DNA from 4 places in the Acidovorax sp. LjRoot129 genome. Region 4 is predicted to be linked to each of the others. Evidence: predicted binding sites of a transcription regulator. Region 4 holds the regulator's gene; each other region holds the start of a gene.
What was found. The regulator LexA, encoded in region 4, represses DNA repair genes until DNA is damaged. The targets are predictions, from matches to a motif close to ACTGTATNNNNATACAGT.
Positions count from the first base shown of each region.

Region 1: recA (recombinase RecA) is a predicted target of LexA. The motif match lies at 1,808-1,825, and genes of this name have one in related genera.
Region 2: ACSQ3Q_RS16475 (DNA topoisomerase IV subunit B) is a predicted target of LexA. The motif match lies at 1,484-1,501, and genes of this name have one in related genera.
Region 3: imuA (translesion DNA synthesis-associated protein ImuA) is a predicted target of LexA. The motif match lies at 2,095-2,112, and genes of this name have one in related genera.

Region 1 is NZ_CAXUSE020000001.1:5,323,627-5,327,167, forward strand. Features, by position in the region: gene recX (recombination regulator RecX) at 1-279, opposite strand, end outside; gene recA (recombinase RecA) at 672-1,748, opposite strand; gene ACSQ3Q_RS24350 (MarR family winged helix-turn-helix transcriptional regulator) at 1,889-2,410, shown strand; gene ACSQ3Q_RS24355 (Clp protease N-terminal domain-containing protein) at 2,465-2,962, opposite strand; gene ACSQ3Q_RS24360 (helix-turn-helix domain-containing protein) at 2,985-3,206, opposite strand; gene ACSQ3Q_RS24365 (LysR substrate-binding domain-containing protein) at 3,278-3,541, opposite strand, start outside.
Region 2 is NZ_CAXUSE020000001.1:3,609,057-3,612,597, reverse strand. Features, by position in the region: gene ACSQ3Q_RS16485 (hypothetical protein) at 1-55, opposite strand, end outside; gene ACSQ3Q_RS16480 (MFS transporter) at 58-1,275, opposite strand; gene ACSQ3Q_RS16475 (DNA topoisomerase IV subunit B) at 1,535-3,520, shown strand.
Region 3 is NZ_CAXUSE020000001.1:2,469,115-2,472,655, forward strand. Features, by position in the region: gene ACSQ3Q_RS11300 (HD-GYP domain-containing protein) at 106-1,407, shown strand; gene ACSQ3Q_RS11305 (VOC family protein) at 1,455-1,859, shown strand; gene imuA (translesion DNA synthesis-associated protein ImuA) at 2,142-3,014, shown strand; gene ACSQ3Q_RS11315 (DNA polymerase Y family protein) at 2,974-3,541, shown strand, end outside.
Region 4 is NZ_CAXUSE020000001.1:2,868,053-2,871,593, forward strand. Features, by position in the region: gene ACSQ3Q_RS13135 (DUF6152 family protein) at 1-202, opposite strand, end outside; gene ACSQ3Q_RS13140 (hypothetical protein) at 265-687, opposite strand; gene ACSQ3Q_RS13145 (asparaginase) at 719-1,681, opposite strand; gene lexA (transcriptional repressor LexA) at 1,764-2,438, shown strand; gene ACSQ3Q_RS13155 (D-2-hydroxyacid dehydrogenase family protein) at 3,307-3,541, shown strand, end outside.

The sequences.
Region 1 (3,541 bases), 2.5 Mb from region 4:
GGTGGCTTCGCGCACCAGGTCGTCAGACACGCCCTTTGTGCGCAGCTCCTGGGCGAGGCGGGCGGCGCCCAGGCGCGGGCCGCGGCGGTGTACCAGGGACTGGGCGGCGCGCTGGTCGCTCAGCCAGTCGTGCTCCACCAGCCAGTCCAGCAACGCCGTCAGCTCCTCGGGGCTCTCGGCATGCGGCGCCAGCTTGGTGGACAGCTCGCTGCGCGAATGCTCCCGCTGGCTCAGCAGGCGCAGCGCCCGGCCCTTGAGTGACAGCGTGGTGAACCCCATGGCAGGCTGATTGCTCCTAAATTAATAGCTATAAGTGCTTGATTAGCAAGCGATGGAAGGCATTTTTGCTTAAAAATGAGCTGCGATGGCCCCGGGGGGCGCGGCTGCGGTTGCCGCGTCGGGCTGCAAGGCCCTGGGCGCCCGCTCAATGCGGGTCTGCCCGGCGTCTGCGCACCTTGTGGCTTCGCAACTGCGATCGCTCCCAGTTCATGCCTTGTCTGCCGCAGGGTGGAGAACAACGCGGCGAGCAGCCTTGAAAAGAAGAGCTGCTCGCCGCTTTGTTGACCGATCCGCCGGACTTGAACCCATCTGCAGCCTGCCCGTTGCCAGTGCTGTCGGCAGCGGTGCACGCCCCGCCCTCGCGCCTTGCTTTATCACAGCGGCGCCTCGGCTTAGGCTTCAGCAGCAGCCTTGGCCGGTGCCAATGCGGGCGGCAGCAGCGCAATGCCCAGGCTCTCGCGCACCTTGTTCTCGATCTCGCGGGCGAGGTCCGAGTTTTCGCGCAGGAATTCGCGTGCGTTATCGCGGCCCTGGCCGATCTTCTCGCCGTTGTAGGCATACCAGGCGCCCGACTTCTCGACGATCTTGGCGGTTACGCCCATGTCGATGATCTCGCCCTCGCGGCTGATGCCCTCGCCGAACAGGATGTCGAACTCGGCCGTCTTGAACGGGGGCGATACCTTGTTCTTGACCACCTTCACCTTGGTCTCATTGCCGATGGCTTCGTCGCCCTTCTTGATGGTGCCGGTGCGGCGGATATCGAGGCGCACGGAGGCGTAGAACTTGAGCGCATTGCCGCCGGTGGTGGTTTCGGGGCTGCCGAACATCACGCCGATCTTCATGCGGATCTGGTTGATGAAGATGACCATGCAATTGGTCTTCTTGATCGTGGCGGTCAGCTTGCGCAGCGCCTGGCTCATCAGGCGAGCCTGCAGGCCGGGCAGGCTGTCGCCCATCTCGCCTTCGATTTCGGCCTTGGGCGTGAGCGCGGCAACCGAGTCGACCACGATCAGGTCCACAGCGCCGGAGCGCACCAGGCTGTCCACGATTTCCAGCGCTTGCTCGCCGGTGTCCGGCTGGCTGATCAGCAGGTCGGACAGCTGCACACCCAGCTTTTGGGCGTACTGCACATCCAGGGCGTGTTCTGCATCGACAAACGCGCAGGTGCCGCCTTGTTTTTGCATCTCGGCAATTACCTGCAGCGTGAGCGTGGTCTTGCCCGACGATTCCGGGCCATAGATTTCCACCACGCGGCCACGGGGCAGGCCGCCCACGCCCAGGGCGATGTCCAGGCCCAGCGAGCCGGTGGACACCACCTGGATGTCTTCGATAACCTCGCCTTCACCCAGGCGCATGATCGTGCCCTTGCCGAACTGCTTTTCGATCTGGGCCAGCGCCGCCGCCAAAGCCTTCGCCTTTTCGGTGTTCACTGGCAATGCGGGGTTGGTGCCTTTGACTGCGACGTCCATGAAAAACTCCTTGAGAAACAACAGGTTAGATGCTTGCATCGCTCTGCGGTTAATCACAGGCTGGATGCTTGAACAGTATTTTATGCGAGCCGTTGCAATGCATTCAAGCATAATTTAGTCAGTTTGCCTGACCAAATTCCATGTCTGAAAAAATCCTTCTCACACCTGCCGACGACGGCTGGCGCCAGACCCATCTGGGCCGCCTGTTCGGCCATGCGATGCGGCGGTTTGACGCGCGGGTGTTGCAGCTGATGGCACGCAACGTCGAAGTGCCGCTGGCGCTGTCCAACCTGGCGGCGCGCGACCAGGTGACGGCCGCCCATGTGCACATCACCCGCCACCTGGCGCTGCAGGGCGACCGGCTGACCGACCTGGCCCAGCGCGCGGGCATGACCAAGCAGGCCATGGCCAACCTGGTGGACCAGTGCGAAGCCTGGGGGCTGGTGACGCGCGAGGCGGACCCCCTCGATGCGCGCGCCCGGCGCGTGCGGTTCACGCCCACGGGGCTGGCCTGGCTGCAGGCGTTCCGTGACGCGGTGGCGCAGGCCGAAGCCGAGTTCCGCGCCGAAGTGGGCAACGACGTGGCCACCGTGGTGGCGATCGGGCTTGAGGCGTATGCGGGCGGCGACGCACAGTGGCCCGGCCCCAGCCGCACGGACTGACTGGCCGGTGCGCGACCCCACGCCCTTGGACTAAGAAGTCGCGGCGATCTGCGTCTAGGCCTGGGCCTCGGCCCGGGCGGCAGCGGCCAGTTGCGAAGCATCCAGCTGCATCGCCCGCAGCGTGCGCGCGGCCACGCCCTGCGGCATGTCGGCGACCAACGCCACCACGTGTGCGCCGCGCAGCGGCCCGGGCTGCCCCTTGCGCGACTGGGCCAGCGCCTGCACCAGCTCCTCGCCCGAAGGCTGGGCTCGGTAGAGGTTTGGCCGCGCAGCGGTGGTGGGCACGGCCTCCGGCAAGGGCGCCTCAATTCCCAGGCCTTGCAGTGCATCGCGGTACTGCTGCTCGATGGCGGCGGGCACGGCGGCAGGATCGGCGCCCAGGCGCTCGAACGCGCGGCGCGCCGAGCCGTCGGGCAGATCCAGCGCGGCCAAGAGGAAGTGCTCGGCCCCGGGCGCACGGCTGCCGCGGGTGCGGGCGTGGTCCTCGGCGCCAGTACACAGGCGCTGCAGGGTGCGCATGCTTTGCAGGTGGTCACGGATGCGTTGGAACATGGGAATCACAACTCCTTGCGGTTCAGGGGGATGGGGGACGGCCGACCTGGCCTGCCAAGCGCTTGTGGGCGGCCTGTTTGCTCACGCCCAGCGCCTGCGCAATCTGGGCCCACGACCAGCCTTGCTGCAGCGCCGACGCCACGGCCGCCGCTTCAAGCCGGTCGGCCATGAGGCGCAAGGCCACCACGGCCGCCAGCGCGGCGTCCGGGTCGTCGGGGGAGGGGAGTGCGGGCGGGGTCTGCATTCGTCAACTGTAGTTGACGAATGCGCATGGCGTCAACAACCGTTGACGATGGGCTTGCCTTCAGCAGCGGATCACAGCGGGGCGAACGCGCTGGGCCCTGTGCCCGGTGCGGGCGAAGGAAGCGCGCTCTCGCCTGCGGGCGACGCGCAGGCCAGCAGCCACTGCCGAAAACACTGCAGCGCGTGCAGCTGCGTACGGCCTTCGGGGTAGCAAAACCAGTAGCCCATGTCGCTCTGGTAGCCGCCCCGCAGCGGCTGGTCGGCCAGCGGCTCGCGCACCAGCCCGGCGTTGATCTCGTCCTGCACCAGGCAGCGCGGCACCAGGGCCAGACCCAT
Region 2 (3,541 bases), 740 kb from region 4:
CGGATGGCGCGTCGGCAGGGCTGGCTTCAACGGCGGTGATGGCGGGTGGGGTCATGGTCAGGCGGGCTGGGGTGTGGTGCGCTGGATCGGGCTTTCCTTGACGGGCAGGTTCACCAGTCCGGCAAACACTCCCAGGCCGATGGCGATGTACCAGACGACATCGTAGCTGCCCGTGGCGTCATACAGATAGCCGCCCAGCCACACGCCCATGAAGCTGCCGATCTGGTGGCTGAAGAAAACGAAGCCGCCCAGCATCGACAAGTGCTGCACGCCAAAGATCTGGGCAATGGTGGCGTTGGTGGGTGGAATGGTCGACAGCCACAGCGTGCCCATGACCGCTGAGAACACATACACCGACAGCGGCGACAGCGGCACGAGCAGGAACACAGTGATCACTGCCGCGCGGGCAAAGTAGATAAAAGCCAGGATGAACCGCTTGGGCATGCGCTGGCCCAAGGTACCGGCCACATAAGTGCCCAGCACGTTGAACAGCCCAATCAGCGCCAGCGCATAGCTGGCCACCTGGGGCGACAGACCGTGGTCCTTGAGGTAGCTGGGCATGTGCACGCCAATGAACACCACCTGGAAGCCACACACGAAGTAGCCGGCCATCAACAGGTTGAAACTGGGGTAGCGGAATGCCTCGCCCAGCGCCTGCACGATGGTCTGCTCGCGTTTGGCCGGGGCCGTGCCGGCAAAGGTGGGTTCGCGCAGGCCAAAAGCCAGCGGCACGATGAGCAGCACCATGAGCGACAGCGCCAGCAGCGCCTGCTGCCAGCCCAGGCCGGCAATCAGCCAGCCCTCCACCGGCACCATGAGGAACTGGCCAAACGAGCCCGCGGCCGCGGCCACCCCCATCGCCCAGGAGCGGCGCTCGGGCGCAATCTGGCGACCCAGCACGCCGTAGATCACCGCATAGGTGGTGCCAGCCTGCGCCGCGCCAATCAGCACACCGGCCGTCAGCGCAAACAGCGTGGGCGTGGGCGACAGCGCCATGCCTGCAAGGCCCAGGCCATACAGCACCGCCCCGCCCATGAGCACCCGGAATGCGCCGAACCGGTCGGCGATCATCCCGGCAAAGATGCCGATCACGCCCCACGAGAGGTTCTGGATCGCAATCGCCAGCGCGAACGACTGGCGCGTCCAGCCCATCTCCTGCGTGATGGGCAAGAGCCACAGCCCGAACCCGTGGCGGATGCCCATCGACAGTGTCACGATGGCCGCGCCGCAGGCCAGCACCTGGAACATGGACAGTTTGGGAGGATTCATATGCATGCGCAGGAATGTAGCCAGATTGCGTGAAACGCGCTGATACACCGCGGACCAATACAGTTGGCAGCGGGGTCGGGCCAAAACCGCCAGCGCGGAACCTTTGGCCGTGTTGCAAGTTTTCCCATAGGCCCCACTGTGGATGGGAGCGCTACCGCTCCGCCCGCCACGGGTCTCTGATGCCGCCATCTGCGGCTTTGACAGCGTTGCCTCTACTGTTTTTCCATCCAGCTGTTGGCCCGGTGCCGCACTACAATCCGCCGCTATGTCTGCCAAACCGTCGTCCGTGTCCACCAGTAGTGAATATTCCGAAGGCTCGATCCGCGTGCTCAAGGGCCTGGAGCCCGTCAAGCAACGCCCGGGCATGTACACCCGCACCGACAACCCCTTGCACATCATCCAGGAGGTGCTCGACAACGCGGCCGATGAAGCGCTGGCCGGCTACGGCAAAAAAATCCGCGTCACGCTGCACGCCGATGGCTCGGTGGGCGTGGAGGACGACGGGCGCGGCATCCCTTTTGGCATGCACCCCGAGGAAAACGCCCCGGTGATCGAACTGGTGTTCACCCGGCTGCACGCGGGTGGCAAGTTCGACAAGGGCAAGGGCGGTGCCTACAGCTTCTCGGGCGGCCTGCACGGCGTGGGCGTGAGCGTGACCAACGCCCTGGCCACGCGGCTCGAAGCCACCAGTTACCGCGAAGGCAAGGCGGCGCGGCTGGTGTTTTCAGCCGGCGATGTGATCGAACCCCTGGTGGCGCGTGCGCTGGAGGTGGCCGAGCGCAAGCAGGGCACCACCGTGCGCGTATGGCCCGACGCCAAATACTTCGAGTCGAGCGCACTGCCCATGGGCGAGTTGACGCACCTCTTGCGCAGCAAGGCCGTACTGATGCCGGGCGTGACAGTGCAGCTCGTCATCGAGAAAACCCGCGATACACAAACCTGGCAGTACAAAGGCGGCCTGCGTGATTACCTCATGCAGACCTTGAACGGCGACCCGGTGATCCCGCTGTTTGAAGGCGAAGGTTTTGCCGACCGCAACAACGAAAGTTTTGCTGAAGGCGAGGGCGCATCCTGGTGCGTGGCCTTCACCGAAGACGGCCAGCCGGTGCGCGAGAGCTACGTCAATCTGATCCCCACCAGCGCTGGCGGCACGCACGAAAGCGGCCTGCGCGACGGCCTGTTCAACGCGGTCAAGAGCTTTATCGAGTTGCACAGCCTGCTGCCCAAGGGCGTCAAGCTTTTGCCCGAAGACGTGTTTGCCCGCGCCAGCTATGTGCTGAGTGCCAAGGTGCTGGACCCGCAGTTCCAGGGCCAGATCAAAGAACGCCTGAACTCGCGCGACGCGGTGCGCCTGGTCTCGGGCTTTGTACGCCCGGCGCTGGAGCTCTGGCTCAACCAGCATGTTGACTACGGCAAGAAGCTGGCCGAGCTGGCCATCAAGGCCGCGCAGACGCGCCAGAAGGCCGGCCAAAAGGTCGAAAAACGCAAGGGCTCCGGCGTAGCCGTGCTGCCCGGCAAACTGACCGACTGCGAGAGCAAGGACCTGGCCCACAACGAAGTGTTTCTGGTCGAGGGCGACTCGGCCGGCGGCAGCGCCAAGATGGGCCGCGACAAGGAAAGCCAGGCCATCCTGCCGCTACGCGGCAAGGTGCTCAACACCTGGGAGGTCGAGCGCGACCGCCTGTTTGCCAACAACGAAATCCACGACATCTCGGTGGCCATCGGCGTAGACCCGCACGGCCCCAACGACACGCCCGACCTGTCGGGCCTGCGCTACGGCAAGGTCTGCATCCTCTCGGACGCCGACGTGGACGGCTCGCACATCCAGGTGCTGCTGCTCACGCTGTTCTTTCGCCACTTTCCCAAGCTCATCGAGACCGGCCACATCTACGTGGCGCGCCCGCCGCTGTTCCGCGTGGACGTGCCTGCGCGCGGCAAGAAACCCGCCGCCAAGATGTATGCGCTGGACGATGGCGAGCTGACTGCCATCCTCGACAAGTGCGCCAAGGACGGCGTGCCCAAAGAGAAGTGCCAGATCAGCCGCTTCAAGGGCCTGGGCGAGATGAACGCCGAGCAGCTCTGGGAAACCACGCTCAACCCCGACACCCGCCGCCTGCTGCCGGTGCAGCTGGGCGACATGGACTTTGCCGCGACCGAGAACTTGATCACCAAGCTCATGGGCAAGGGCGAAGCGGCTTCGCGGCGTGAGCTGATGGAATTGCACGGCGACGCGGTAGAGATCGATATCTGACAAGCGCGAGCCCTACCGCCA
Region 3 (3,541 bases), 400 kb from region 4:
TCGCGATATGTGTTTTGGCTCAAACCAGGGGGAGTCCGTGCGGCGGCAATTGTTGGAATAGAGCGACCTGCGGTCTTATATTTGCAGCAATCCCTTGGACCACGCATGACTGACTCTTCTGTACCGACAGATATTGAGAACGCAGACAGCCCCCACTATCTGCGCGCTCTGACGGACATGGCTGATCAGCGCACGGTGGTTGCCGGTGCGGCCATCTATACCGACAACGGCATCAAGCTGGTGGAAAAAGGGACCCGCATCGACAGCCGCTTGTATGACCGTTTGGTGCAACACAAGCTGCGCGAACCCATTGACCGGCATTTGTCGGTAGAAGACTCGGTAGACGTGCCTGGCTTGCTGGCAGCGGCCCAAGTGATGGTCGAGCACGAGGCGCTGCCCAACATGCTGGCCCAGGCCCTGGGTTCTGGCGCCCGGCTGCTGGCGCCGCTGCGATCCGTGCCGCTGCCTGCCTCCATAGCCTGCAAGCTCACGGTGATGCGAGAGCAGCGCCCCGAGTTGTTCCAGCACAGCCTGCAGATGGCCACTGTGGCGCTGTTCCTCGGGCTTAAATCTGGCCTGAGCGAACGGGACGGCACCACGTTGGCCGCGGCTGCCCTGTTGCACGATTTGGGTGTGCTGCACATGGACCCTGCATGGAGCGATCCCGACCACAAGGTGGTGGGCGTGCAGCGCAAGCATCTGGTGGCCCATCCCATCACGGCCATGTTGATGATGCGCGATACCCAGGCGTATCCCAGGACGGCGGAGGTGGCGGTGCTGGAGCACCATGAGCGCATGGACGGCAGTGGCTACCCGCGAGGCCTGCAGGGCGCTGACATCAGCCCCATGGGTCAGATCCTGCTGTTGGCGGAAGTGGTCACGGCCTTCTACGAAAAACACGATGACATGCCGGCACAGCGGCTGTCCCTGGTGCTGCGGCTCAACCACCGCAAATTTCCTCCTGCGCTGGTGGCTTGCATCCTGCCCCTGTTGCACGAAGAAGTTGCGCGCGAATCTTCGCTCATGCCCTTGGGCAACGACGCGCAGCATCAGATCGAATTGTTGGCCGAGGCCTTTGCCTACTGGACCAACCTCAAGGCCAGCTTGCCGGGCAGCAAAGCCGTGGTGGGCAGCGCCTTTGCCTTTGCCGATACCCGTTTGCAGGCGCTAGAGAAAACCCTGCTCGAATCCGGTTCTCATCCTCAGCAGCAAAGCGAACTCATTTCCCACTTGCAAAGTGATGTGATGGGCATGGCCGAAGTGGGGCTGGTAAGCCGCGAAGCCTTATGGCAGCTGCAAAGCATCCTGAACGCCTGCCATCGCCGCTGGCCCCAGCTGTCGGACCGGGCCACTCCGCAAGATGCTGTGGTGGCCGACTGGTGTGACTGGGCGCTGCGCCGGTTGTAGAAAGGCAAGGCTGCCGCCAGCGGTGTGCCAAAACTCAGGAGCTCTCCATGATCGACCACACGGGTATCAACGTGAGTTCACTGGCCCGCAGCCGACCGTTCTACGAATCCGTCCTGGCGACCTTGGGCTACGGCGTGCGGCGGGCTATGGAGGACGCCGTCGGATTTGGCGCCCGGGAGCCTCAGCCGGGAGATGATCCGCACGGCGATTTCTGGATTTCTGAAGGCCCTCCGTTCACTCCGCGGTGCCACATGGCCTTTCGCGCGACCAGTGAAGCCCAGGTGCTGGCATTTCACCGGGCCGCGTTGGCGGCAGGCGGGCAAGACAACGGCGCGCCGGGCCTGCGCACCCGCTACCACCCGCGCTACTACGCCGCTTTTGTGTTCGATCCCGACGGCTACAACATCGAGGCGGTGTTCCATGAAAGCGGGCCGGGTGCTGCGGCCGCGTAGACCGTGTAAAGCGCGTTGATGCGCTGAGCACCTTGGAGGCTCCGCCGGGGGGGCGGTGGTGCTATCGGCCCCTTGCTGCTCTACGCCAAGGAGCCTCTGACTGGGTGGAAAGGGGGCTCAATTCCGAGCGCGTGACTCAGGCTAAAACAGGAAAACCTCAAAAAAGAGAGCGCCAGCGTCCACCCCCTGGCGGCTTGTGAGTCCTCCGCGTCATCTTCTTTGATGGCAGCAAAATACTGGTTATATTTACAGTATTCATGCTTTCGGAAGCCCACTTTTTCCATGTCTGCGCCCCGCCTTTCCTGCCGGATTGCTGCATCCGACCTGCCGTCTGCCGTTCCCGGCGTCTGGCATGCCGATGCGCTGGGTGCGGGTGCGCAGCCGACACAGCCCTCGGGCTACACGCTGCTGGATGAACAGCTCCCGGGCGGGGGGTGGCCGGTGGGGGCGCTGAGTGAAGTGTTGCAGCCGCTGCCGGGTTTTCATGAGTGGCAGTTGGTGCTGCCCGCACTGGCGCAGGCCCTGGCAGCCCGTGCAGGCACCGTGGTCGGGGTGGCACCGCCGTATGAGCCCTTTGGCCCGGTGCTGCAATCTCAAGGGCTGGCGGCCCATCGGCTGTGCCTGGTGCGGGCCGATGCGGCCTCTGCCCTGTGGGCGGCAGAGCAGGCCTTGCGATGCCGCGATGTGCTGGCCGTGATGGCTTGGCTCCCGCAGGTCCAGCCTGCGGCGCTGCGCAGGTTGCAGTTGGCGGCTGCACAGCAACACCAGCTACTGTGGGTTTTCAGGCCTCTGTCTGCCGCACCGCAGGCGTCACCGGCCTTGCTGCGCTTGCAGGTGCAAGGGCTGGAGAGGGCGGCCGGGGCGTCTACCTTTCCGGGCATGCAGGTGCAGATCCTCAAACGCCGGGGTCCGCCTCTGGAGCATGGGCTCGATCTGCCTGGATGCCACCCGCGGATGGCCCAGGCGCTGTCCGCCCAGGCCGCACGCAGGCAGGCCATGCAGGAGGCCGCACAGGGCATGGCGATGGTCCAGGTCCAGCGCGCGCAGCTACTGCGCAGCGTGGACCGGGGTTCGGCTCCTGCGCTTGCAGCCGCAAGGCCAGAGGGGAGGGGGCATGCACTGGATCGCGTTGCCACTGCCGCAATGGGCGGCTGAGGAGCCGGTGGCCCTGGCCAACGCCGGCGCCGTGGGCTGGTGGGCACTGCGCTTTACGCCGCGGGTGGCGCTGGTGGACAACGAGGCTTTGCTGCTGGAAGTCTCTACCACCGAGCGCCTCTGGGGTGGGCGCGACGCCTTGATGGCACAGATTTGCGAGGCCTGGTCGATGGCGGCTGCGGGCACTGGGATGGGTGCGGCGACAGTTGCCGTTGTCGCAACTGCAACTGTTGGCTCTGGCTCTGGCTCTGGCTCTGGCTCTGGCTCTGGCTCTGGCTCTGGCTCTGGCTCTGGCTCTGGCTCTGGCTCTGGCTCTGGCTCTGGCTCTGGCTCTGGCGCCCCGGCCCCTGAACCGCCCGCCCCGTCCCTCGTCTGGGGCTGCGGCCCCACCGCGTTGATGGCGCAGGCTTTGTTGCGGATGGCGATGGCAGGGCGTGCGCTGCCGGCCCGCATACCGCAAGGACTGCCCTTGCACACAATCACCGCCCTGCGTCCCCACGTGGCCAGCCTGGAGCGCATGGGCTGCC
Region 4 (3,541 bases):
GCGCCAGGTTGGTCGGCAGCTTCAAGTCGGCCGGGACATCCAGCTGCAGCTCGGCGTGCGGGTTCTGCCAGCGCACGGAACGTACCGTGCCCTCCAGATAGATCGGGCGGTCGGCTTCAAAACTGCTCCATCCGTGGTGCGCATGTGCGCCCAGCGGCGCGGCGGCAGCGGCCACAAGCAGGTGGCGGCGTTGCAGGCTCATCGGGACTCTCCTAGTGGTCAATGAAACAGGCAAGGCGCGCCAAACAGCGGTGGTCAGGCGGCCTACAGGTAGGCAATCCAGCGGCCGCAGACCACGACCGCAAGCCAGATGACGGTGGAGACCAGCATCTGCGCTTTGGCCAGCCCATCCAGGCGTGCCAGCGAGCCGCGCCCATGGAACCACGCCGCATTGCAGCCCGCAAGCATTAACAACAGCATCTTCAAGGTAAATGCACGGCTGGCGAGCAGTTCGGCAGGCTGGGTGGCAAACATCAACAGACCGGATGCGGCGGCCAGCGCAAATCCGCACAGCGCCACCGACAGGCTCAAGCGCGCGAGATCCTTGACCGGCAAACCCGCCCCCCGGCCAAACACCCGCAGCTCCAGCAACACCAGGTTGCCCAGCAGCATCGCAATCCCCACGATGTGTGCCACTTCCAGAGCCGGGTAGGCCCAGGCATGGGTCTTGAGGGAGGCGAGGAACATGGCGACGGGTGGGTGGGTGGCTAAGTGGCGGTTAATGCTGAAGAAGGTCGAGCATCAGCGAGATCCGGGCCTTCACCGGCGACAGCCCGCGCGAATCGGGCAACGCATCCCCCGGCTTGGGCAGCACCTGTCCCTCCGGGCAGCGCGTAGCACGCACCACCCGCACGCCCACGTCCTGCGCCCGCAGCAGCGCCGCCTCCAGCGCGTGGTGGATGGTGCCGTTACCGGTGCAGGCAACCACAAGGCCCTGCACCCCGTCGCGCACCAGTGCGTCTACCAAAGCGCCGGTAGCGCCCGCGTGGCTCACGACGATCTCGACCCGGGGCCATATCTGGATGTTTGCTATGCTTTTAATAGCTGATAGTGCTTTTGCATCAAGCGCTAGCGGCCAATTTTGTGCCAAACGAGCCGTCCCCTCCTCCACCCACCCGAGGGGGCCGGCCTCCCCGGAGCTGAAGGCATTGACGCGGTACGGATGCACTTTCTGAATTTGCCGGGCGCCGTGGATTTCACCCGCCGCCACCAAAAGCACGCCCCGCGCACCAGGGGTTGTTGCCACGGCCATGGCGTCCAACAGGTTCTGAGGCCCGTCGGGTGTGAGCGCGGTAGCGGGCCGCATGGCGCAGGTCAACACCACCGGCTTGGAGCGTGTGTCGAGCGCCTCGTGCAAAAACCAGGCGGTTTCTTCGAGGGTGTCCGTGCCGTGGGTGATTACCACCCCCTGCACGGCCGGGTTCTGCAAATGGTGTGCGCAGCGCAGGGCGAGCGCCTGCCAGACGGCCGTGTCCATGTCCTTGCTGTCGATCTGGGCTACCTGCTCGGCCTGCAGCAAAGCGCCACTGGCGGCCAATGCCAAGCCGGGGGCTGCGGCCAACAGCTGCTCCACACCGACCTGCGCTGCGGTGTAGCCAATGTTGTCGCCGGCCAGCGCAGAGGTCCCGGCGATGGTCCCGCCTGTGCCCAAAACCACAATTTTTTGCCCACTCACTTGCATACTCCGAAAAACTGGTGAAAAATACAGTTACTGGATTAAAAAACAGTTGTGCGCCACTGTAGCGTCTTCACCGGAAAGCACCATGCTCGACAACCCGAAACTGACCGCCCGCCAACAGCAGATCCTGGACCTCATCCAGACCGCCATTGCCCGTACCGGTGCGCCCCCAACCCGCGCGGAAATCGCCTCGGAGCTGGGCTTCAAGTCGGCCAATGCTGCTGAAGAGCATCTGCAGGCACTGGCCCGCAAAGGGGTGATCGAGCTGGTCAGTGGCACGTCGCGCGGCATCCGGCTGCGCAGCGAAACGGTGCGCTCCATCAACGCAGCCCGCGGCAATCAGTTCAGCCTGCCCATCCCCGGCCTGTCCCAACTGGTGCTTCCCCTTGTGGGCCGCGTGGCGGCGGGCTCGCCGATTCTCGCGCAAGAACATGTCGACCAAACCTACAGCGTGGAAAACAGCCTCTTCCAACACAAGCCCGACTACCTGCTGAAGGTCCGCGGCATGTCGATGCGCGACGCCGGCATCATGGACGGTGACCTGCTAGCCGTGCAGTCCACACGCGAAGCACGCAACGGCCAGATCATCGTGGCCCGCCTGGGGGACGACGTCACCGTCAAGCGCCTGCGCCGCACAGCCACTGCCATCGAACTGCTGCCTGAAAACCCTGACTACCCCGTGATCGTGGTGCAACCCGGCGAGCCCTTCGAGATTGAAGGCCTGGCTGTCGGTTTGATCCGCAACACCATGCTCATGTAGGCCTTGCGCCTTTACCGCACCGCAGGTGGCGGGCGTTTGGTGTGCCGGCAAAACCGGTACGCCAGCCCTGCGGTGCCGGTTTCGTTGCAATCCTGCCTATGTCCAACCCCCGAACTTCGGAGATTTCACATGGGAATTGCCTTGTCCACTCTGGCTTTTTTGTCGTCCTCGCTGCGCGCATTCCAACGCTGGCTGCGGGATACGCCCAACCTCGAACAACCGTCTGCGGTAGCAGCGCTGCCCTCCCGCGAAAACCCTGGAAGCGGTAGCAACAAGGCCACCACGGGCGCCAAAGTCCAAGGCCGCCCGTCAGCAGCCCCCGGCCCACGCCCCTTGCGTGGAAACTGGCCTTTTACGGTAGGCCCGCAGACCCCGCCTGCAGAGACTCCATCCTGCCCTCAAAACGGGACGGGCAGGACATCGGTTCCAGCACTCCCAGAGCGGAACCTTGGCATGGCGCGAGGCTGCGGTAGCGCTGTTGCAAGATCGGTAGCTGAAACAGGCGCCCGCACTACGAAGGTTGTGCGCAAGGCTTCGGTGTCGGGCGCAGGCCGCTTGGTGATCGCAGGCCGGATGGCCGACGTGTGCGCAGAGCTGGACCGTATGGTGGCATCCGAGGCGGCATTGCGAACCTGCTGAGAACCGATCTACGCCTGCGTGTACGAACAGCGATGTTTGCTGGCTGTGTATCTTCAGGTGGGCGCTGACGCATGCAGGGTGGCAGCCGTTCACGCATGCCGAGGTTCGTGAACCTGCGTTGGCGGTTCCAGGGCGCAGCTCAACAATCCGTCACCAAAACACCGCCGTTTGACGTGCAGGAACCATTCCCGGCGCCTTGCACGTTGCCACGCCAAGGCACAATGTCGGGATGAACATCGTGATCCTCGACGACTACCAGGACGCAGTCCGCAAGCTCCACTGCGCTTCCCGGCTCGACGCGTACACCGCCAAGGTCTACACCAATACAGTCAAAGGCCTGGGCCAGCTTTCCGTCCGCCTCAAGGACGCTGACATCATCGTGCTGGTGCGGGAACGCACCCAGATCACGCGCCAATTGGTAGAAAAGTTGCCCCGGCTCAAGCTCATCGCTCAGACCGGCAAGG